Regions from separate parts of the Mahella australiensis 50-1 BON genome, predicted to be linked through region 1. Evidence: riboswitches for the same ligand, from Rfam matches in the RefSeq annotation. Region 1 holds a riboswitch; each other region holds the start of a gene.
The links. Region 1 has a riboswitch for cyclic di-AMP ahead of MAHAU_RS11865 (type 2 periplasmic-binding domain-containing protein). Riboswitches for the same ligand answer to the same signal wherever they lie in the genome.

Region 1 (6,250 bases):
TATCGAATATTCTATCACCAATGGATTTACTGCGCATGATCTCACTCCTCTCGCTGCCTTAAAATAGTGCATTTTCTGTTCTGGCAGCCAATTTATTAGCACCTAATAAAAGCGCTATATTTATGACCGATTTAAATAAACCTGCCGCCGCTGCATATGAATACCTCGCCTGCTGCAAGCCCACTCTGTATACATAGGTATCTATAACATCGGCATAATTTATTAAAAGCGAATTAGTCATTTGGCTGGTCAGTGTCATTATTTGATCAAAGTTAGTATTAAGCAAATTACCTACCGTAAAAATGAATAATAAAATAATAGTAGGCCTAATGCCGGCCACAGTAATATGCCACATTTTTTGAAGCCGTCCCGCGCCGTCCATATCGGCTGCTTCATATAATTCCGGATCTATAGACGAGATAGCCGCGAGATAAATAATTGTGCCCCAGCCAAGTTCTTTCCATAAGTCGGTAAGAACAGCTATTGGCCAGAAATATCTGCCCTCTCCAAAGAAGTGTATCGGCCTATCTATTAAGCCCAACGACATTAGCAATGAATTTACCGCACCATTGTCCACTGATAAAAAGTCAAACATGAGTGTTGCGGCAACAACCCATGATATAAAATGCGGCAGATAGCTTATGGTTTGTACAGATTGCTTAAAATATTTAACGCGCAATTCGTTGAGCAGTAAAGCAAATATAATAGGAGCCGGAAAATTAATTATCAATTTTAATAAACTTATAACTATCGTATTGCGCAATACTCTGCCAAAATTAGGATCCGTAAACAGATATTCGAACTGTTTAAATCCAACCCATTGACTCATGCCTGGAAAGTCACCCAGTTTGAACTCCTGAAAGGCCATCAACACACCATACATAGGTATATAAGCAAAAATAATCAACCATATGATTCCAGGTATTACCATGAATTGCAGGTCAATTTGTCTGATGAAATCCGTCAAGCCACTTTTTTTATTAGAAACCTTCGGCTGTTGCAGTGCAGTTTGACCGCTCATTTACATAAACTCCTCCCCTTTGATTTCGTATGAGTAAACCAATTAAACGGATAGCTTACAGAGGAGACAACTATTGGCCTCCTCTGTAAATGATTTAATTTCTTATTTACTGTAGCGGCCCTTGGTTAAAACCGTACCCACTTTTGAAACATTTTCTTGATATTTCTTATCATATATCTCTTCTATTTTGGAAAGGCCATTCTTATCAGCAAAAGCTACGATTTCATTATAGGCTGCTTCGGCTTCCGCTTGTGATTTAGCCATTAAAACCTTTGGGTAGTTCTCTTTAATATAATTGTCAATCAACGTTCTCTGAATCCCTTCATTGCTCTGAGGATCCACGACATCGGCTATCCCTGTAAACTCATCGCTGAGAACCTTTGTGGGGGTCAGAATGTGCGCTTGAGTACTGATTACCCAATCCTGCTTTTCCGGGGGCTGCATATCGTTAACAGCAAATTTTATTTTGTCGATATGATCGCTATGACCGGGTATCATCCAAAACCATAACCCAAGGCGATTCATTTCATCCGACGTAAACTCAGACTCGGGCTTTTTCAGTATAGGTATCGGCAGCCCGTCTTCACTGGTCTTTGTTTCATCCCACAGTTCACCTTTTGGGCCATACATCTGCAATACTGCTGCCTCTGGAGTATAAAAGTATGTCCACAAGTCGAAAATCCTTTGCGGATTTTTAGCGTTCTTTGTTATGCAAGTAACATTCCAGCCTACAGATGTGTCGATATCTCCGTAAATATCACTTGGGCTTAAACCATTAGCCGGTGGGAAAGGATTGGGTTGAACTATTTCATAGCTGTCATCCGGATATTTTTCTTTTAGAATTCGGCGGAACCTGTTAGTGGAATCCTGAGAATGATCATAATACAACAAAGCTGTTCGCCCCGCCACTATTTTCTCAAGTATCTGATCCTTGGTATCGGTAAATTGTGTCTCCGATATGAGTCCCTCGCGCCACCATTTATTTATCTCCATACTGGCTTGTTTAAACACAGGGTCTTTGAAAACAAACTGATATTTTTTATCTAGAACAGTGTACCAGCCATTGGTCAGAACACCACCAAAGGAACGATAGAATGCACCCGCCAGCATATTGCCGTCGGGAGTATAGTCTGTTATAAATGGAATAGTAGGCGCTCCGTCTGCTGTTTTAGGAACATCGCTTTTTATCTTTTTAGCATAATTATATAAATCATCAAACGTTTCAAGCTTAGGACTACCAGCGGCTTCATATAACTTTTTATCGTAGATCCATACGTTATTGCCTCCCGTAGCTGCTGTTCTCGGCCAGTTAGGTATACCGTAAAGCTTTCCGTCTATCTTTAACATATCTATGGTATTAGGCAAGAGGTTTTGTTGCATATTAGGGTTTTTCTCCATAAATGGCTCCAAGGGCTGCAACAAACCTAAACGAGCCATTTTTATATTATCCGCACCCCTATCCATCATTATGGAATCAGGTAGATCGCCCGATGATATCATGACATTGAGTTTTGCCTGCGGGTCGGAATCCGGCTTCTGGAACTCAACAGTAACGTTAAATTTTTCTTTAAGAGTCTTCGACACTTCGTCTTGAGCCCATGGTTTTATACCCCAATAATCATAGTTGAAGTAATGCGTAAATGTATATGGTTCGAGCGTTCCATCGCTTGACGAGTCGCTTGAAGACGCTTTGTCGGAATCATTTGTCGCAGAATTATCTGAAGAATCATTAGAAGTATTACTTGTCCCACATCCAACCACTAGAACAGCAAAAATAAGAATTGCCGCCAGTAACGAAAATAATTTTTTCTTCCTCATATATAACTCCTCCATTTTTTATTAATAATAAAAACTCTATAAAAATATTTCCTATAAACAATAATGCAAAAGCTCAACAAATAAATATAAGGCATCACCTCACCCTTACAATTATTTTAGTTTCACACATATAACTTATCCTACACAACACCTCCCCATCCAAAACTGAGATAATTATAGTATATGCTAAATAAGTTGTCAAATATTTTTTGTTCATTTATCACAATTTAAAATTGTAATATTGAACAAATTCATAAATTCAAAATTATCCATTAGATATATATTCAACCAAAAAGAAAACCCTGCAGAAACATGCTGCAGGGTTCTAAAAGGTGGGTTTTATGTCAAGCTTTAAAAGCTCGCTGCCATATCGGTTTTGCCTACATACAATAAAAGGCAAAATAAAAACCGCGGAGTTACCGCGGCTTATTTAATCCGTTCCACTCCCTTTCAACGCCTACGAGGTTAGCTGACGGGCTCGAGCTGAAAGAGTTGCTCTATCCTTTACGGAATACGCCCCATCTGATGGTTCCCCCGCTTTACGGCAATAATGCCGAAAATTAAGCGCTCAACGAACTTATTAACTTTTAACAAATTTATTATATAACATGAAGGCTAATGACTCAAGTTCTATAATTGGCGATTATAGTCCATAATCCGTCGTTTATACACTATAATATGCATTATGCTCTTTATTGCTCATTCTTGCTACCTGTTACCTTTATTCCTTATAATGCCATTCTCATAATGCGGCACCAAATCTATAACATCGTTCTTTAAGCAATATTTTATATCCTCTTCAAATCCGGCCTCCATAAGCTTTCCATAATGGTATGTATGGCTCAACAGCCTATTCAGATCGCTTTTATTTAACTCATATATGTATCTGCTGGTCAGCGCTAGGTCGTCGAGCTCTACCTCTTCCTTATTGCGGCATATATACGATACTACCATTCCTGCAGTAACCACATCGTCTAATGAGAACTTGCCATCTGTACCGGCGCATAATATGACCACATCTTTATTCTCCTGACACAAATGTTTGGCTACCGCCGCAGCGTTAAGCATACAGCCTATCACTACTTCGGCCGCTTCATAAGCGCGCCTTATAGCCCTGGTACCGTTAGTAGTGGTTATTATAATAGTTTTATCCTTAACAGTTTCTTCAGTATATTCGAGCGGCGAATTGGACAAATGAAAACCGTTTATCCCGACAGTTCCCCGTTCGCCTGCTAATAAAAACATATTTTTATCATAGTTCTTGGCCATATTTACGGCTTCTTCTATCTCCATAACCGGTATTACTTCTTTACACCCGTTGGCCAATGCTGTAACAATGGTGCTCGTAGCCCTAAGCACATCTATTACAACGGCTACCCTCCCTTTTAATTCTTTCTCCAGTATGCTATTTTCCGTCGCAAAAACGCTAAGATTCATGGACAATTGGCACGCGGCTATAACCGCTGCCCCTCCTTCCTGTATACAAAAACTCCAGCTTTTTTATTATACATTCTTGTATAGCATCATGCAAGTTTCAATTGCCGAATATCCATCGCACGGCTATGGCTGCCATAATAAACCCTGTGATATCGGCCATAACGGCGGCTGGGAGAGCATGGCGGCTTTTTTTCACTCCAACCGCTCCGAGATAGATGGTCAATACATAAAAAGTGGTTTCGGTAGAGCCCATCATAGTAGAGGCTACTCTGCCTATGTAGGAATCCGGGCCTGCCGCAGACAGAATATTGCCAAGCACGCCCAATGAGGCACTGCCGGATAGCGGCCGTACTATTATAAGCGGCAATACTTCCGATGGGATACCCAACGGCTTTAATACAGGAGCCGCAAAGCTGGCCAGCATATCCATGGCTCCCGACGCTCGAAATACTTCTATAGCCACAAACATCGCTATCAGATAGGGCATTATCTTAAAAACCGTCACTATTCCATCTTTAGCCCCATCCACAAAGGCATCATAAACCTTTACCCCGCGTATATATCCCGCAGTAAGCACAAAAAAAATAAAAAGCGGCACCAGCCATGACGATACGAGCCTCAATATATGGCCTTCTCCAGTATCTTAGCTGCGCATATACCGACCACGGCTGCACAAAAAGTGGTTATCAGCGTTGTACCGATTATACCGGCCGGATCAGAAGAGCCGGCACTGCTGCGCATGGCTATTACTGTGGTAGGTATGAGCTGCAACGATGCAGCATTTACAACTACCAGCATAGCCATATCATCGCTGATAGTCTCTTTATGAGGGTTTAATTGCTGTAAATGCTGCATTGCCTTTATACCAAGCGGCGTAGCGGCATTTCCCAAGCCCAAAACATTAGCTATTACATTCATGGATATAGCGCCCATAGCAGGATGGCCCTTGGGCACATGAGGAAATAATATATGCAGGACGGGGCGCATTACACGCGAAAGCGCATCTATTAGCCTCGCTCTTTGCGCTATCTCCATTATGCCCAACCATAAACCATATGCACCTATCAGGCCAAATGAAATTACGACGGCCTGCGAAGCTCCGTCTATAGCCGCTTTGGTAACGGCATCAGCCCGACCGTTCAGCAAACCTACAATTATACCGACTGCCAGCATCACAGCCCATACGGCGTTTATCACACTGTCCACCCCACCTGCTTTTTGCAATATATACTCGATTAATATATATTCGGCAGAAGGTGGTTTTATTCAACAAGCGCCTGTAACACTTTTATAGCACTCGAATAAAATATATATAGACTATATATATTGTGAAAGGGGAATAGCCATGAATAACGGTTATTCAAACTATGAGCAAAATGCTCCACAAAAGCCTCCTTTCCCGGGCGACAGGTATCCAGGGCTAGCCGAGGCATATGTACCGTACCAGCGCTATACAAACAGCTTTCCACCTATGGAAGCGTTAAAAAACGGCACCATGTTTCCTGAACTGGTAAAGCCCTATAACAAGGTAAAGGCATAGGGAGGAAGATAAAATGTCTGATAATAGAACAGAGTTATTAAATCAAATAAGGGCCATAGAATTTATGGCTGTGGAATTAAACCTATACCTGAACACGCATCCGAATGATCAAAGGGCTCTCAACGAGTATAACTACTACGCAAGGCAGCTCATGGGAACTAAAAGTGAATATGAACGGCGTTATGGACCTTTGAGCAATTTCGGTGGGTCTTTCAGCCGCTACCCATGGCAGTGGATAGAAGAACCATGGCCATGGCAACAAGATATAATCCCCGCCCAAGAAAAGGAGGAATAGGAATATGTGGTTTTATGAAAAGAAAGCACAATATCCCATAAAGATAAAAAAGACTGATCCCCGTATGGCCAGTTATATATTATCTCAATATGGCGGCCCTGATGGAGAATTAGCAGCATCTCTGCGCTACCTCTCTCAG
Region 2 (6,250 bases), 500 kb from region 1:
TAGAATTTACATTAACTTAACATATGGCCGATATAAGTATGCTATACTTATAACTGTAAGAACACCACAGCCAATACCAAAGCAACAAACCAATATTTCTTAATCTTCCTCCTTTTTATATAACCCCTTTCACGAGGGGTTTATACTTTTTTCACCCTTATCTCCCACAGCCAGACAAACCTGATTCTTACCATGCTCTTTAGCCTGATATAGAGCCTTGTCTGCTTGCCTCAACAGCTCGCGCGTAGTCCAACCGCATTCGGGGTATGAAGCTATACCGAAACTTATAGTAACTGAGATATCATGTCCCTCTTCAGACACCGTAAGCATCTCTATGCGTCTGCGCAAACGTTCCACTATATTATAGGCCTGATTCATGTCGACACCCGGCAGTATAATAACAAACTCTTCCCCACCATACCTGGCTATTATATCGCCCTGCCTCAAATGGTCTTTTAATATAGATGTTACGGCCTTTAATACTTTGTCACCGGCTATATGGCCATAAATATCATTTATCTTCTTGAAATCGTCTATATCGCCAATTGCTATGGTTAAAGGGTATTTGCCTTTAGCTTTGTGTAATTCTTCTTCAAAAGCTTCTTGAAAATACATCCTGTTATGCACCTGTGTAAGGCCGTCCAATATAGCCATTTTATGCATCCGTTCATATAATCTGGAATTCTCCAAAGATATGCCTAAATTATCGGCAATTATCTTAAGCAGTCTCAATTGATCCTCAGTCAAGGCATCAAGGCGCTCTTGCTCCACCAATATCATACCGCAGCGTTTGCCTCGTATAGACAATGGCACACATATAAAAGAGTTTATGCTAGGATCACTTAATGTAAAGTCTCGATTGAATTTGTGATTTTTAAGTATCGCACCCTGCTCCTCCAGACAAAGCCAAAGCACATGACTATCATTCTCAAGGAAAGCCTTTATTTTATCCGGTTCCATGTTACTGGCTTTGACCGATAATGAATTTTTTTCTTCATCGAACAACAGTATAGAAGAATAAGTAGGACCTATAACGCCTAATATGACGTCATTTACCGTATTGAGCAAGCGATCGGTATCAAGTATGGAGCTTATAGCGGTATCCACTTGCTGTAACATATAAAATTCGGCTATGGTTTTGCGCAATTGATCGTTCGTCTGCTCTAATTCATGTTGCTTATTTTCATAGTTGCTTACTATCCTTAAACTGAAAATAGCTATAGAAGCCGTCATCAAAATATAAAATAAAGCTGTGACTAATTGAATCAACATACCCGGTTTAGCGCTATAGTGGGATAAAAATACCATTATGTAAAATACCATGCTTATGCTCAATACCGCATAACCTATTCGGCTGCCCATAGCCATAGCGCTGGCTAATATCAATATCGAATAGAAAAAGACAAACGGGGTTTGATAACCTTCGATGAGCATAAAAACGGCTATACACGCCGCGTCAATCACGCGCATGCCTAAGAATAACGCTTTGCTGTCTGTAGTCAAATGTCTGCTCATGCGGCTTTTCAGTAAGGCTGATATCAATACAAGCAATATGGCCCACATATAATAGTCAAATTTTACGTTGCCACGCAACGCAATAAAAGCATATATAAAGGCCACGGCCATTATATAGAGTTCTATTAGTATAATCCTATTTTCTAATCCTCTAAGCTCATCCATCTATAACCCCGCTTCGCTATTATAAAAATCACAATACTGCCTCAACCTACATTCATCGCATTTTGGCTGCCTAGCTCTGCAGACATTTCTACCATGATATATAAACCAGTGATGTGCCTGCGACCACAATACCCGGGGTATACATGCCATCAATTCTTTTTCCGTACCAAGAGGCGTAGAGCTTTTTGCCAATCCTAATCTGTGTGTTACTCGAAAAACATGTGTATCCACTGCTATAGCAGGCCTGCCGAACGCGTTGCTCACCACTACGTTGGCCGTTTTGCGTCCCACACCGGGAAGCTTTTGCAACTCATCCGGATCACTCGGCACCTGCGATCCATATCTTTCTACTAATATCTTGCTCATATTTATGATGTTTAGGGCTTTAGTCCTATAAAGACCGCAACTCTTTATTTCCTCTTCCAGCGTTTGAGGCTCCAATGCCGCAAAATCTTCCGGCGTTTTATATTTCCCAAATAGTTTGCCGGTTACTTTATTCACCTGCTTATCGGTACTTTGCGCTGATAATATAGTAGCGATCAGCAATTCAAAAGCATTGGAATATACCAGAGCCGTTTTTGCCTGAGGATAGCAGTCAGCCAGTATATCCAGTATATGCTCTATATCATCTCTTGTCTTCAAACTTTAATCTCAACTTCCTTCTGTTGCAAAATGCAGCAATATATCTAAGTTTCATTATACCATAGAAATATATTAAAATGGTAGCGTTTATTTCAATATTTTATTATATGCCTCCAATGTTTTTTGAGCGGCCTTATCCCACGTAAAATGCGACAATACATGCTCGGAAAGCCTGTTGCTTTTAGGCGTGCTTAGTGCATCCAGCAAAGCTGCCTTTATACTATTTATGTCGTTCGGATTACAATACCATGCCATATCGTTGAAATACTCGTTGGTGCCACCGCGATCGGTGATCACTATATTGCATCCGGCCATAGCTGCTTCAAGGCTGGCCAACCCTGGGGTTTCAAAAAAGCTGGGCTGCGCATGCACCTTAGCCGCGGCATATGCCGAAGCCAATTTCTGCTGTGGCATAAATGGCATATAATAAACTTTATTTCCGGCCGAAAGGCATTTCTGGGCGTAGCCGCCATCGCTTACTGAGCCTATGAGCACCAGCGGTATGTCTATATCCCTCATCGCTTTTATAAGAGCCAATTGATTTTTGCGGGGCGACAAGCGACCAACACATAATACAAAATTATATACGGCATGGGCATTTACAAAATCCGATGCGTCCGCTTTGGCAAAAGCAGCATCGGCTCCATTCGGCACTATCTCATAAGGCGTATTAACGCCATATTGTTCCTTTATTAATTGCATTTCAGCCATCGAATTAGGCAACAAAATATCAGCTTTATCCATGGCATACTTTCGCAATGGGTAAGCTCTGTTCCATATCTCCAGCTTGCTTTTAGGCGACCCGGTATTATTATAGTATTCGCTCATGTCCCAATATATAGTTGACAACGCTATAGACTTATGCTGTTGTAGAGCGTTTAAAACAAAATTATACGTCTCGGCTATACGGGTTGTGTTGAAGATATGCACTACATCATATGTTTCAAGATAAGCATTTGTATCCACGTTTATATCTACATCCACTCCCAATTGTTCCAAACATTTTTTTGTATTTAGCAATTGGATGCTATCGCCCGCGACATTGTTCTCGAAATCCGGCCTTATTTGAAACAATACTTTCATGTTAGCCTCCTAATACACCATGCTGGTGAACTATGGTATCCATATGCACCATTGATTAAAACGATTAAAAACATAATATATCATACTGTATTTCAATCTATTTAAGCCATAACATATAATATGCCCGGTTGCGGCTCAAATAGACATTTGCTGTATCGTTTAATAATTGTTACAATTATGTTAAAAATATTAAGCAATTATTGCGAATCGCTTAATCCGCGCATACGCGCGGAGCGGGGGAACCAATTTATACAGGGGCTAATCCACTAATGTGGTAGGGAATCCTTTGTCCCGAACCCGTCAGCTAACCCCGTAAGCGAAGAAAGGAGAGATTCTCATTAAATCTATAAAAAACATATTGTTGTCCGCCGGCATAGCCGGTGCCATGGCTTTATTCGCCTTTATGCCGGCGTCTAAAGCAGCCCAGACCTACACGGTGCGATACAGTGCTCCGTCAAGGTATCATATAACAACCGCCGATAATATCGCTTCTGTACGATATGCCGTCATACGCAACGTCAATGAAACATACAATACAGCAATACCGGATTCGTCGAGCACAAAGCCTGTTGCCCAACAACCGCTTACTGTATCGTACCCCAATACATCGAGCGCTCCAAAGCCATCAACGCCTGCCGCACCTGCTGCTGGTGATACCGAGTCCACACCGGTGACGTCCGATGAAGACTATGCGCTGACCTCGGAAGAGAACGAAATGGTAGGATATATAAACGAGGAACGCGTTAAATCCGGTTTAAAAGCCTTGGCCATCGACCCGGAGTTGGCTAGTGTAGCGCGATTAAAAGCACAGGACATGAGGGATAAAAATTATTTCTCCCATACATCGCCTACTTACGGCTCACCCTTTGATATGATGAAACAATTCGGTTTAACCTACCGCACAGCAGGTGAGAATATAGCCAAAAACAGCAGTGTTTTAAAGGCTCACCTGGCTTTTATGAATTCGGACGGTCATAAAGCCAATATACTAAACGGCACGTTCACGCATGTAGGCGTAGGTATAGTGGACTATCAAGGCGGTAAAATAGTGGTAGAAATGTTTATAGGCAGATAATCGGCTCAAAGGCGGAAAGCGTGCTTTCCGCCTTTGATACCTTCCATTATGGCTCTTCGTACGGTTCACCGGTAAACTGCGGGGGGAAGAAATCCGGCAATGGCTGCGTCATAAAATCGGCGCAGATATCATCCGGCGATATCTCCTCGCATTCTCTGGGTGCCGGGCAAAAACCCCTAGCTACAATCAGCAATTGGACCTTGCCTATCACTTTGACAACCACAAATACACCTATGGCCAATATCAGGCTGCCATTTACCATCTCCGCCCTCAATATCTGTGAACGGGTTTCTATAACGATATCAAAGCTGAATTCATCAGATGACGTCGGTATATACATAGCAATATCCTTGCTGAAATCCACCGATCCGTTCAGCTCGACATTAGTCGCCGGGCAGGCGCAGTCATCGCGCAATATCGCTGTAAACGGTACTCGGAATACAAAGCGTACCCTTGCGAAGTTAGGCCTGCCGGTGATTGGGGTTATGGTGAGCGTCCCATCTACTATAAAACCCGATTCAAATCGAGTATAAAGATAGGTGAAGGGACCTCCGGTTGGGAGCGCCAGACTGACAGCCGGCTCACATTCCCTCTGGAAACATGAATCATATACTTTATCCGCTATTATGCATTCTGTTGGAAGCCCCTCGTAGGGTTCCTGCATAATAGTAAATAAATCGTTTTTATCAGGCATGTATTATACCCTCCCTTTATGGATTATGTTTTCTATGATTAATATACTCCGCCAAGCATATAAGTGTTACAAAATTTATCCTAAATCTTCGCTTATTCACATATAATTCTTATGTGATTACTTATTCACGTCGCATAAGCAAGAGAGGAGGAAATCAGCATGGGGATACAGAATGTCACCAAAGCCCTAATAAAAACCGATGACCGGTTATGGTATATCTACAGCGATAAAAATCGTTTGGAATACCGGTCTGTGGATAATGGCCAATTATCGGCACAAGCCGGGACTATTATTCAAGACGTGCCGCCGGGATTTTCAGCTGATGTAGATGTTAAAGGTCATATACATCTTATATGTCAATCGTCGTCGGGGGAAATATTGTACTTTCATTTCGCCGGGCAACAGTGGGATAAACAAGTGCTTACAAAATACGAGCCTTCGCGTTATTCTATAAAGTATCCAGTGATAAAACTCCTAGGCAAAGACATACATGTATTTTTCGCCATGGGCAATCTATACAACAGCATCGACTGGACGTTGTACCATTACTTCTGGCATAATGGTCAATGGAAGACGCTTAAAATAGGTCATATCAATCTCGGCCGTCTTATGAGCCAGTTTCAGGTGGATTTTGACCTCAACGGTAATATACATATAATATACCGGGATAAGGATCAAAAGAGCTACGCTATATATCATGCGGGTTTCGATAATGAATTCGGGATATGGTCGTCACCCGAAGCCATCACATCAGGTGACAAAAGTCCGGGCTATCCTGCCTTTTTGATACATGGCAATATGATGCATATTGTATGGAATAACGTATATAAAAACCATATATGCGTAGAGTATGGTTCTATAGATTTAGACAGAGAAAAAAACAAGGTTATAAAAAAATCAAGCGTTATATCGCCTGAAGGCATCGATGCCATGCGTCCCATTATATCCTACGCTGACCAAAAGCTATGGATTACGTGGTTAAACGGCGGGGATATATATAGCGCCTGCTCGGACGACAGCGGGAACACATGGCAGTATAACGATACGGTACATTTACCGGAAAACACTCAGATCGA
Region 3 (6,250 bases), 350 kb from region 1:
ATCAGCTTCAAATCGGTTGTGACGTTTAATCTCGATGAATATGTGGGTATCGAAGCATCTCACCCGGCATCTTTTCACCACTTTATGTATGAACATCTTTTTGAGCATATAGATATACTACCCCAAAATGTTCATATACCCGATGGTATGGCAAATGATATACAAGCGGAATGCAAAAGGTATGATTGCGCCATAAAAGAGCATGGGGGGATAGACCTGCAGATATTAGGTATAGGATTAAACGGGCATATAGGCTTCAACGAGCCTGGCACGCCGTTTGGGACGACTACGCACGTGGTCGATCTTACCGAAACTACCAGGGCGGCCAATGCTAGATTTTTTGGTTCTGTAGAGGATGTGCCCAAACAGGCCGTTACCATGGGTATAAAGAACATCATGCAAAGCCGTTCTATAATATTGATGGCTTCAGGAGAAGCCAAAGCTGATATAATTGCTAAAGCGTTGACAGGCCCTGTAACGCAACGAGTGCCGGCTTCGGTATTGCAATTGCATCCTCAGCTTACGGTGATTCTGGATAGGCAAGCGGCGTCATCTATGCCGAAAGATTATTTTGATTGCAGTTTTGTAGCTTAAATTATATAATATAAACGAATTAAAACGAGGGGAGGATTGTCTGCTGCGCGAGGACGCAGGGACAGAAACGATGAAGAAGGTTAAAGTAGGTATAATAGGCAATGGAAGCATAAGCCATACGCATATGGCCGGCTATAAGAAGCTGGACCATGTTGAGGTAGTAGCCAACTGCGACATAAATGAACAGAGAGCAAAACAGTTTGCACAGTATTATAATATTCCTCATACGTATGCCGATTATAATGAGATGTTAAAGCAGGAGGACTTGGATGCGGTCAGCGTATGCACTTGGAATAACGTACATGCCCCGGCTACCATAGCAGCTCTTAAAGCCGGTAAGAATGTATTATGCGAGAAACCGTTGGCGTTGAACGCCATACAGGCTCAGCAGATGGTGGATGCTGCAAAAGACGCGGGTAAACTCCTCATGGTCGGTTTTGTGAGGCGTTTTGGACTCAACACGCAGATATTAAAGCGCATGATAGATAACGGCGATATGGGACAGATATATTATGCAAAGACAGGTTGCTTACGCCGCGTAGGCAATCCGGGTGGCTGGTTCTCCGATAAAAAGCGTTCGGGCGGGGGACCGCTTATCGATCTCGGAGTACATATGATCGATTTGGTGCGTTATCTGATGGATAAACCCAAAGCGGTGCTGGCAATGGGTTCAACCTATGATTTAGTGGGGCCGCGTTCAAATATAATAGGCATACAACAGTATAAATCGGCTGATTACAGCGATTATAACGATGTGGAGGATCTGGCAGCGGGTTTTGTGCGTTTTGACAACGGGGCTACGCTTATAGTCGAGAATAGCTGGACTCAGCATATAAAACGCGATAAGCTTTATTTGGAGCTCTACGGCAGCAAGGCCGGTGTTACTATGGAACCAGACTTTGAGATTTATTCTGAACGCAACGATGTGCTTACGGATACAAAACCTTTCATAGATGTGAATCAAAATGATTTTCAACCTATATTCGACAAAGAGATGGCGCATTTTATAGATTGTGTAGCCAACGGCACACCGTGTTTGAATCCCGGTGAGGATGGTGTGGAGCTTATGAAAATATTGGATGCAATATATGAATCAGCCAGCACAGGACATGAAGTCATAATCAAATAAGGAGGTAAAAGCATTATGAATAGGATAGGCGTAATGGTGGATTCTTTCCGTCTGGGTGTGCGTGAAGGTATAAAGAAAGCACGTGAGGTAGGTGCTGCTGCCATACAGATTTATGCGGTATCAGGAGAAATGGCTCCAGAGAATCTATCACTTTCTGCACGGCATGAACTTTTAAACTATATAAAAGATAACGGTCTTAAGGTTTCGGCCTTGTGCGGCGATATGGGTGGGCATGGTTTTGCGGTAAAAGAAGATAATCCGGCAAGAATAGAACGTTCAAAGCGTATAATGGATCTGGCAAGGGATTTAGAGACAGATGTGGTGACCACTCATATAGGGGTAGTGCCATCCGATCCGAATCACGACAGATACAAGATATTGCAAGAGGCTTGCGAGCAATTGGGAGAATACGGGGATCAAGTGGGCGCGTATTTTGCTATAGAAACGGGGCCGGAAAAAACCGAGACCTTAAAGCGCTTTTTGGATAGCTTGCATAGCCGAGGTGTGCGCGTGAATTATGATCCCGCCAATCTGGTAATGGTTACGGGCGATGATCCTGTAGGGGGCGTGTATAATCTAAAAGACTACATAGTTCATACGCATGCGAAGGACGGCATAATGAAGAAAAAAACCGATCCTGAGATCATATATGGCTTTTTCGCTGATGGGGGTATAGAGGATTTCCGTATTGGCGATTATTTTGAAGAGATGCCGTTAGGTCAAGGTGCCGTGGATTTTCCAGCATACGTGAAAGCATTGGATGAGGTGGGTTATAAAGGTTTCTTTACTATAGAGCGCGAGGCGGGCGCTGATCCCGAGGCCGATATACGCCAGGCGGTAGAATTTTTGAAAGGTCTTGGGCTATAGGAGGCGATTGCTCATAGATTTAATCGATATAAGCGATATAGATAAAGAATCACCTATACCTATATACTATCAGATAAAGGAACGTATGAGGGCTCTCATAGAGGCTGGAGACTTAAAACCGGGCATGCAAGTTCCATCGGAGCGCGAATTATGCGATGAATATGGCGTGAGCCGTATGACCGTACGACAAGCCATATCCGAATTGGTTAAGGAAGGCGTGCTGTATCGTCTGCGTGGGAAAGGTACTTTTGTGGCCGAACCCAAGCTGGACCAGCCGATAATGCAATTGTCGAGTTTCAGTGAGGATATGCACAAACGCGGCATGCAAGCCGGGGCAAAAACCGTGGATATTAAGGCAGTACATGAGGATATAAGCCATGTGCGGAGAGCGTTGCGCCTGGAAGATGAAGAACCGGCGTTAAAAATAGAGCGTTTGCGCTTTGCCGACGGTGTTCCTATGGTATTTGAAGTCTCTTATTTTAGCTATAGAAGATTTTATGCATTGGAGAAGGCCGACCTCGAGCATTGTTCCTTGTATAATATATTGGAGCAACAGTTCGGAGCGCATCCGGTATCGGCTAAAGAGACTTTGGAGGCTGCATTGGCTGACAGCTATATAGCTTCTATGCTTGGTATAGAGGAAGGGGCGCCTGTGATAATGGTTATCGGTGTGACATACGATGAAGACGACGTACCGATAGAATACGTACGCTCTTACTATCGCGGCGATAGATACAAATTTTACCTGGAATTAAAACGCTAAATAACCATCAAGAATTCAAAAAGGGTATTGCATTTTGCTCTGATATATGGTAGTATAATAATACAATTAAATATGAAAAACGCTGAATTCCCGTCAGGGAAACGGGGGAACCAATTTTTGGGGTGAATCCGTAAGGTAGGGTTATCTCTTTCGACCCGAACCCGTCAGCTAACCTCGCAAGCGTAGGAAGAGGGAGCAGGCTATAATTTAGCTTGAGAAGTCACGGCTCTCGTTCGTGGCTTTTTTGTTCTCCCTCCATAATAAAAATTAAAAATTTTTAGGAGGGATTATTTTATGCCTAAATTTGCTGTCATAGGAGCCGGCAATGGAGGTATGGCCATGGCCGCCCATCTGGCGCTGAAAGGCCATGAGGTCAATCTATTTAACCGTACATTTGACAAACTGATTCCAATACAAGAGCAGGGTGGAATCTATCTTGAAGGACTTGTAGAAGGTTATGGACCACTTGAAATCGTCACATCTGATATTAGGCAAGCGATAAGGGACGTCGATGTCATTATGGTGACAGTACCGGCCGTTGGGCATCGCGATATAGCCCAAATGTGCGCTCCGTATTTGCAGGATGGTCAGATAATTGTGTTGAATCCGGGACGTACCGGTGGGGCCCTCGAATTCTCGCAGACGCTGTACGAATACGGTGTAAATGCCCGGATAACGGTGGCCGAAGCCTCGACTTTTATATACGCCTGCCGCAAGACTGGTCCATGCTCGGCTCGCATATTCGATATAAAAAAATCGGTAGAAATAGCAGCACTTCCATCTGTAAGAACGGGGTTGGTATTGGATGCGTTGAAAGAGGTATATCCGCAATTTGTTCCAGCCGAAAGCGTATTGGAAACCAGTTTCAATAACATAGGCGCTATATTCCATCCGGCGCCCACGCTGTTGAACGCTGCCCGTATAGAGACCACGGGCGGGGCATTTGAGTATTATATAGAAGGCATATCTCCGTCAATAGCTAAGATAATACAGCGTATGGATGATGAGAGAATGGCTGTGGCCAAGATGCTAAATGTAAAGTGCATGAGTGCCTTGGAATGGATGAGGGTGTCTTACGGTGTGGAGGCCGATGACCTGTACAGCGCCATACAGCAGAATAAAGGATATAAGGGCATAAAGGCGCCGTCCAATACAGATACGCGCTATATATTTGAGGATGTGCCGTACAGTTTGGTGCCAATATCAGCTTTTGGACGTATGGCAGGTGTTCCTACGCCTACGATAGATGCCATAATAGATCTAGCTTGCACCGTATCCGGCGTCGATTATCGGGCGTGTGGCAGGACTATAAGTAAATTAGGTATCGACGATATGTCGATGTATGAGATATATACTTATGTATACTTCGGAGACATCAGAAGGGGAGTGGTGGCATGAAACAGATGATAGCTGCGTCTATAGGTAACACGTTCATATAGCAGGTCCACTTAATTTTCTCGAATTGGCAAAACAATACGGGTATGAAACGCGCTTTTTAGGACCGGCTGTACCTTTGAGCCGTCTTATAGATGTTGTATTGTCTCAAAAGCCGGATTCAGTTGGCATAAGCTATAGGCTAACGCCTCAGACATTGGAGCCTTTATTGGAAGAACTCAAGGCTTTGATAGAACAATATGATTTGCAACATATAATATGGTTATTTGGCGGTACGCCTCAAAACTGCGAAACGGCCAAACGTTTCGGTATATTTGAACACGTCTTTGCCAAGAGCGGTGACGAAGAATCGTTGGCATATCTGCAAAATGAGGATATGTATAATGGGCAAATGACTTATGCATCTGATTTGATAGGGCGAATAAGAGAGAGCTATCCTTATCCGCTTATAAGACACCATTTCGGTTTGCCGTCGCTGGATATGACTATAACCGGTGTCAAGGATATAGCATCGTCCGGCCTGGTGGACGTCATATCCATAGCCCCTGATCAGAATGCGCAGGAGCATTTCTTTGAACCTGATGAGATGAATGAGGATATGGATGGGGCAGGCGGCGTACCTATCAGAAAGCCTGATGATCTGAAACGCATATACGACGCTGCTCAAACTGGAAATCATCCACTCTTACGCTGCTATAGCGGCACAAACGATATATTCGACATGGCGCAAATGTTGAAGGATACAATTGATAATGCATGGGCCGCTATACCACTGTGCTGGTATAATCGCCTGGATGGACGAGGACCGCGCAGACCATTGGAATCCATAGCCGAGAATCAACTCCTGATGAAGTGGCATGCCGACAGAGGCATACCGGTGGAGGTAAATGAGGCTCACCACTGGAGCCTAAGAGGTGCTCACGATGCGATAGGCGTAGCAGCAGCCTATTTGGCGGCGTATAATGCAAAAAGCATGGGCGTGAGATATTATATATCCCAGATGATGTTCAATGTGCCGCCGCAAATCTCGCCTGTTATGGATTTGGCTAAAATGCTGGCCGTCACAGAGATGATAGACACGTTGCAGGATAAGTCTTTCACGGTCTTTAGGCAGGTTCGCGCCGGCCTTGCATCTATGCCGGATGACCTCGATAAAGCCAAAGGCCAGTTGGCGGCTTCCACATACTTGGCTATGGCCTTAAAGCCGCATATAGTGCATGTAGTGGGCTTCTGCGAGGCCGATCACGCCGCGAAACCTGAAGAGGTCGTGGAAAGCTGTGCCATAGCCAGGGCAGTGATAGATAATGTATTGAAAGGCATGCCTAATATGACATTGGATCCTGCCGTATTGAAACGGAAGGATCAGCTTATAAGCGATGCTTATGCTATAATAGGCACCATTAAAAGGTTGGATGAACACAAAGATGCTTTGATAGAGCCATCGTGCATAGCCGCTGCCATCAAGCTGGGCATATTGGATGCTCCGCAATTGGCTGGTAACC
Region 4 (6,250 bases), 740 kb from region 1:
TTCGCATAAGCGACAGCCCACACAGTATTCTTCTAAAGCATATACGCGTTTCATATTATCTATCCTCACTCTCCAGCGGCCTTTATACCCAGTATATCCAGCTCCTTTTGGGTTAGTCCAACGCCTCTTAACATCTCGCGGTTGCCGCGCAGGCTTTCTATGGAATTTATACCCATGCCTCCCAGCATCTCCTTTATCTCATGCTCCCACGCCGTTATAAGGTTAACCAGGCGGCGCGCCCCTATATTGGGATTCAGCCTCTTAACCAATTGCGGGTCCTGCGTTGCTATCCCCCAGTTGCATTTGCCGGTATTGCATTTCTGGCACATATGACATCCTATGGCTATCAAGGCTGATGTAGCTATATAAACCGCATCCGCTCCCAATGCTATAGCCTTTATTATATCGGCGCTGTTGCGCATGCTGCCGGCAGCCACCACCGATACCTGATGGCGTATACCTTCTTCTTTAAGCCTGGTATCCACTGCTGCTATGGCCATCTCTATCGGAATACCGACATTATCGCGTATGCGCAGCGGCGCTGCCCCTGTACCTCCGCGAAAACCATCTATGGCTATAATATCAGCACCGGCACGAGCTATACCTGACGCTATGGCCGCAACGTTATGCACAGCCGCTATCTTAACGCTTATCGGCTTTGTATAATTCGTAGCCTCTTTAAGCGCATATATGAGCTGGCGCAGGTCTTCTATCGAATATATATCATGATGCGGTGCCGGGGATATGGCGTCGCTACCCTCCGGTATCATACGCGTAGCCGATACCTCCGCGCCTACCTTCTCGCCGGGCAAATGCCCTCCAATGCCAGGCTTTGCACCTTGCCCTATTTTTATTTCCAATGCCGCAGCAGTATTCAAATAATCGGCATGGACACCGAATCTACCGGATGCCACCTGAGCTATGGTATTCTTGCCGTAACGGTACAGACTGCTGTGGAGGCCGCCTTCACCAGTATTATAATATATACCGAGCTCAGTGGCCGCACGGGCCAATGCCTCACAAGCATTTAAGCTTATGGAACCGAAGGACATAGCAGAAAACATGATAGGTACCTTGAGTATTAACTGCGGCGTAAGCTTAGTCATAAGCTTACCGTCTTGGTCAAACTCCAACCTATCGGGTTTGCGTCCCAGATATGTTTTGAGTTCCATAGGCTCGCGCAATGGGTCTATAGAAGGATTAGTAACCTGACTGGCATTGAGCACTATTTTATCCCAGTATATTGGATATCCTTGAGGATTACCCATACTGGTCAACATTACAGTACCGCTCTCAGCCTGTTTCTGCACTTCTGTGATAGCCTTTTTGGTCCAATTAGCATTGGCTTTGAATTCCTGTGGATTCGGTATTATAGTTAGCGCATGCGTCGGGCAAAAAGTGACGCAACGCTGGCAATCTACGCACTTAGCATCATCGGCTTTTACTTTACCGTCTTTTTCATCTAGATAATGCACTTCATTAGCGCACTGTCTAACGCATACCTGGCATTGTATGCATCTATTTTCATCACGTACCACCAAAAATTCCGGTAAAACGTAGCTTATCATACTTTCACCCCCTCTAACACACCTATAACCGGCTCTCCTGCTCTAGGTGCCCATATCCTGTCCGGATTAGCACATATCTCTACGATGGCCGATTCCTCACTGGATACATATAGCACATCGCCTTTTTCAGCAGCTACAAGCGGCCTCAACTTTATCCTATCGTTTAGAGCAAGCATAACATTGTTAAAAGCCACTATGATGGAAAACGGCCCGTTCATCATAGCCTTGCCATATACCGCTCTTAAAGCGGTATAAAACGCTTTATTTCCATCAGGCATACGCTCTATCTCATCCCACATAGGCGGGGCCATGATCTTGCACGCTGTCTCCAAAGGCATACCCTGCCGGCGCACAAACAGATCCAAAAGATAGGCCACCACTTCAGTATCGGTCTGCATAGTACATTCATAGCCGAATTCATTGAGGTAATGGCGGTTTGCACCATAAGAAGACAGCTCGCCGTTATGAACCACCGAGAGATCGAGCAGTGTAAACGGATGTGCGCCACCCCACCAACCTGGCGTATTGGTAGGAAAACGGCCATGTGCTGTCCACATATACCCTTCGTAGTTATACAACTGATAAAATTCGCCTATGTCTTCAGGATAGCCCACACCCTTAAATGCGCCCATATTCTTGCCGCTGGATACCACAAAAGCACCGTCTATCCTTTTATTAAGATTGATAACGCATTGAGCCACAAATTCGTCTGATGAAAGCCCTGAAGAAGTCAGCTTTTCCTCTTTGGGTAGTGCAAAATAACGCCATATTATAGGCTCGTTGTTTATCGAACTCACCTTTGTGTTAGGTATGGGCCCTGCTTCGGCGATATTGAAATGCTCGTTCAAAAAGCGCTCACTGGTCTCCCTTGCCTGTTCATCATCATAAAACATATGGAAAGCATAATGATCCTTATATTCCGGATATATGCCATAGGCCGCGAAGCCACCGCCCAAGCCGTTGGAGCGCTCTCTCATAAGAGCTATCGACTGTATTATATCGTTGCCGGAGAACCTTCGCCCGCTGCGGTCCATTATGCCGCTGACCGCACAGCCCGACGGTACCCTCTCGTATTTTTCCCTTAACATCCATAAAACCCCCTCAACGGATTATGAATTTTATTTATCAAGCATCATGCATTTATAAAAACGTAAACAAATGCATTTACTCATATAGCCGCATTTAACTGATTATATATTAAGGATATAATGAGTTAAATGCATAATTTTAATCTAAAACTTGCATAAAAGGGTTAAAATTAAGCGCCTCATCAGAACATACTCAAATGTTCTAATGACGCGCCGAACAAATCTATCTCTGCGCACTTGATCACGCCATTGTGTTCAAGTAATAATATTTTAACATGCAAAACGTAGAAATGCAAATATTTTTTTCAGACTTCTGCAATTCGTAATATATAACTGAAACGGGTGATATAAAGCGAGGTATATATGCCAAGCCTGTAGCAGGCATAGGCTTTATATCATTGCACGCGCTGAATTTGTTATATTACGAATTACAGTTCAGGCTTTTTAGGGTACGTTTGCCATTATGCGTGTGAATCCCTCTGCTTATTGGCAAATCGTTCCAACGCCTCCTCAAGATTCAAAACATCGGCCATATCATAAACGCCCTTTCGTCCGACAATAAATTTAGCTGCTTTAATAGCCCCTTTGGCAAATGCAGAGCGAGTAAAAGACTGATGCATTATCTCCACGCTATCTTCGTCGCTGGCAAACATTACCTTATGTACGCCAACTATACCACCGGCCCTGAGAGAATGTATGGGTATAATATTCGCTCCCCTTAAAGATATGGCGTCATTCTCAGTTAATATCTTAACACTATCCTCTATACCCCGCCCTTCGGATATGCTTTCCGCTATTTTTATAGCCGTACCGGATGGTATATCCTTTTTATCTTTAAAATGCTCTTCTATTATTTCTACATCATAATCATCCAATAATTGAGCTGCAATTTTGCACAAAAACTGTAACACATTTACACCAAGCGTAATATTAGGTGCTATAACCATACCTACCTTGTTTTGAACGGCTATGCTCCGAAGTTTCTGAAATTGTATATCGGTAAATCCTGTAGTTGCTATTACTGCATTTATCTTATTGCGTGCTAGCACTGTTGCATTCGTTATGCAAGCCTCTGGATTAGTGAAGTCTATCGCTACGTCAGGTTTAAAAATCCTTAATCCTTCATTTAGCAAGTTGCTGCCCATTACTTTTATGCCTGTCTCAGATATGCCTAATAGAGTTCCCACATCCTGTCCTATCTTATCACTGCCGGGCCTGCAAACGGCCATAACCAATTGAATATCCTTTCTCCCTATCATGTTCTTCGCTACTATCTTACCAGTTCTACCTAAACCTATCATACATGCTTTAACCATCTCTTACCTCCTTAAAATGACATTATTTGGACTTAAACATCGAATTTATATCCATATTATTACATCTAATGAGGAAAAATAAAACCGTGGAGTCAACCACGGCTTTATTATCATATAATCATATCACCGTTCACTCCCTTTCAACGCTTACGAGGTTAGCTGACAGGCTCGAGCTGAAAGAGTTGCTCTATCCTTTCGGAATACGCCTCATATTATCCTAATGGGTCCCCCGTTTTCCTATATTCAGGAAATTAAGCGAATCAAACTTGAGATGTTTATATTTTAATATTTTTCAGTGCTGATGTCAAGCAAATGTTACCTATAATTGGTATGGAAAGTCTTATATTATAGCCATAACATAAGTCCGAAAAAGGCGTTGCTATATGCAACGCCTTTTTAGTATGAGTCTTATACAGCCACTACTTCTTTTACCTCAGGTACGCTCTCTTTAAGCGTTTCCTCTATACCCTGTTTCAATGTCATCAGAGCAAACGGGCATGCGCCGCAAGCCCCGGTCAATTTGACCTTTACTACACCGTCACTTGCCACATCGACTAATTCCACATCGCCACCGTCAGCCTTTAAAGCCGGGCGTATTTTTTCCAATGCTGCTTCTACTTTTTCTTTCATAGGATTTATCCTCCTCTGCATAAAATAATCGGTCAGCATATATCGCTATATCGCTGTATGGGTATTATATCATACAAAACCTATCATTTCAATTATATTTTTATCTCACAACAATATTTACCAACTTATCCGGCACAGACACAACCTTTATGATGTTTTTATCAGCTATAGACGCCGCTACCTTAGACGACTGCATAGCCAGGATTTTCATTTTGTCCTCATCGGCCCCGGCAGGCATCATAACCTTATCGCGCACCTTGCCATTTACTTGCACCACCACCTCTACCTGCTGTTTTACCAGGGCATCGGCATCGTATATCGGCCATGCTTGCAGGTAAAGCGGAGCACCATGACCCGTCCTATGCCACATTTCCTCGGAAATATGTGGTACAAACGGAGCCAACAACAACAACAACGTTTCTACGGCTTCCATCATAACAGTCGATGGACTATCAGCAGTATCACTCTGATACATGGCATTAACCATTTCCATTATAGCACTTATAGCGGTATTGAAGTTATAGCGTTCGGCTATATCATCGCTGACCTTCTTTATAGTGTAGTTTATGATATAGCGCAACTCTTTATCCCCATCGCTTATTAAATCGGTTTCAGGCTTTCCATTTTCTACCCACTCTTTTACAGCATCGGCATATTGATCCACCAATCTCCATACGCGGTTCAAAAAGCGAAAGCATCCTTCTACGCTTTGATCGCTCCATTCCAAATCCCTTTCGGGTGGCGCGGCAAACAGTATAAACAGGCGTGCCGTATCCGCACCGTATTTATCCACTATGTCTTCCGGGCTTACTATATTGCCTTTGGATTTGGACATCTTGGAACCATCCTTGAGCACCATACCTTGGGTCAACAAATTGACAAATGGCTCATTCACATCTACTAGCCCCAAATCATGCAATACTTTGGTAAAGAAGCGCGAATATAAAAGATGAAGTATTGCGTGCTCTACGCCGCCCACGTATTGATCCACCGGCATCCAATATGATGCCTTCTCTTTGTTGAATGCCTCTTTATCATTCCTCGGATCGGTGTAGCGCAAATAATACCATGAGGAACATACAAATGTGTCCATGGTATCGACTTCACGCCGTGCTGGACCGCCGCATATGGGACATTTGGTATTCACGAAGCTTTCTGATGTAGTAAGCGGCGATTGGCCTGTCCCTGTAAATACTACATCGGTAGGCAGCATAACCGGCAATTGGTCCTCGGGCACTGGCACCTCGCCGCATTTTTCGCAATACACTATCGGTATAGGCGCACCCCAGTATCGCTGCCGCGATATAAGCCAGTCTCTAAGCTTATAAGTTGTTTTGCGTCGACCTAGCCCGTTTTCTTCCATATAACTTATGACACGCTCTATACCGTCTCGATTATCAAAGCCATTAAATTGACCTGAATTTATCATGATGCCGTCATCCTCATAGGCCTGCTCCAGGTCAAAATCCTGTGCGGCATCAGCCGGTTTTATAACAGGCACTATGGGTAATCCATATTTCTTTGCAAACTCAAAATCCCTGCCATCATGAGCCGGCACACCCATCACTGCACCGGTACCGTATTCCATCAGCACATAATTGGCTGTATATATAGGTATACGTGCGCCGTTCATAGGATTTATAGCATA

Region 2: another riboswitch for cyclic di-AMP. It lies ahead of MAHAU_RS09560 (CAP domain-containing protein); the one in region 1 lies ahead of MAHAU_RS11865 (type 2 periplasmic-binding domain-containing protein).
Region 3: another riboswitch for cyclic di-AMP. It lies ahead of MAHAU_RS10235 (NAD/NADP-dependent octopine/nopaline dehydrogenase family protein); the one in region 1 lies ahead of MAHAU_RS11865 (type 2 periplasmic-binding domain-containing protein).
Region 4: another riboswitch for cyclic di-AMP. It lies ahead of dapB (4-hydroxy-tetrahydrodipicolinate reductase); the one in region 1 lies ahead of MAHAU_RS11865 (type 2 periplasmic-binding domain-containing protein).

Annotation. Positions count from the first base shown of each region.
Region 1 is NC_015520.1:2,535,377-2,541,626, forward strand. It holds gene MAHAU_RS11855 (carbohydrate ABC transporter permease) at 1-37, opposite strand, end outside; gene MAHAU_RS11860 (ABC transporter permease) at 59-1,021, opposite strand; gene MAHAU_RS11865 (type 2 periplasmic-binding domain-containing protein) at 1,124-2,839, opposite strand; cyclic di-AMP (ydaO/yuaA leader) riboswitch at 3,278-3,416, opposite strand; gene MAHAU_RS11870 (2-phosphosulfolactate phosphatase) at 3,548-4,276, opposite strand; gene MAHAU_RS11875 (spore maturation protein) at 4,374-4,898, opposite strand; gene MAHAU_RS11880 (nucleoside recognition domain-containing protein) at 4,895-5,473, opposite strand; gene MAHAU_RS11885 (spore coat associated protein CotJA) at 5,622-5,816, shown strand; gene MAHAU_RS11890 (spore coat protein CotJB) at 5,830-6,111, shown strand; partial or broken gene MAHAU_RS11895 (manganese catalase family protein) at 6,116-6,250, shown strand, end outside.
Region 2 is NC_015520.1:2,036,119-2,042,368, forward strand. It holds gene MAHAU_RS09545 (sensor domain-containing diguanylate cyclase) at 130-1,680, opposite strand; gene nth (endonuclease III) at 1,681-2,322, opposite strand; gene MAHAU_RS09555 (glycosyltransferase family 4 protein) at 2,410-3,405, opposite strand; cyclic di-AMP (ydaO/yuaA leader) riboswitch at 3,604-3,739, shown strand; gene MAHAU_RS09560 (CAP domain-containing protein) at 3,767-4,480, shown strand; gene MAHAU_RS09565 (hypothetical protein) at 4,527-5,174, opposite strand; gene MAHAU_RS09570 (hypothetical protein) at 5,334-6,250, shown strand, end outside.
Region 3 is NC_015520.1:2,185,582-2,191,831, reverse strand. It holds gene nagB (glucosamine-6-phosphate deaminase) at 1-594, shown strand, start outside; gene MAHAU_RS10250 (Gfo/Idh/MocA family protein) at 665-1,723, shown strand; gene MAHAU_RS10245 (sugar phosphate isomerase/epimerase family protein) at 1,739-2,590, shown strand; gene MAHAU_RS10240 (GntR family transcriptional regulator) at 2,598-3,353, shown strand; cyclic di-AMP (ydaO/yuaA leader) riboswitch at 3,424-3,551, shown strand; gene MAHAU_RS10235 (NAD/NADP-dependent octopine/nopaline dehydrogenase family protein) at 3,648-4,751, shown strand; partial or broken gene MAHAU_RS10230 (methionine synthase) at 4,748-6,250, shown strand, end outside.
Region 4 is NC_015520.1:1,798,555-1,804,804, forward strand. It holds gene MAHAU_RS08490 (4Fe-4S dicluster domain-containing protein) at 1-54, opposite strand, end outside; gene MAHAU_RS08495 (glutamate synthase-related protein) at 66-1,568, opposite strand; gene MAHAU_RS08500 (class II glutamine amidotransferase) at 1,565-2,656, opposite strand; gene dapB (4-hydroxy-tetrahydrodipicolinate reductase) at 3,118-3,972, opposite strand; cyclic di-AMP (ydaO/yuaA leader) riboswitch at 4,102-4,240, opposite strand; gene MAHAU_RS08510 (NifU family protein) at 4,381-4,602, opposite strand; gene leuS (leucine--tRNA ligase) at 4,703-6,250, opposite strand, start outside.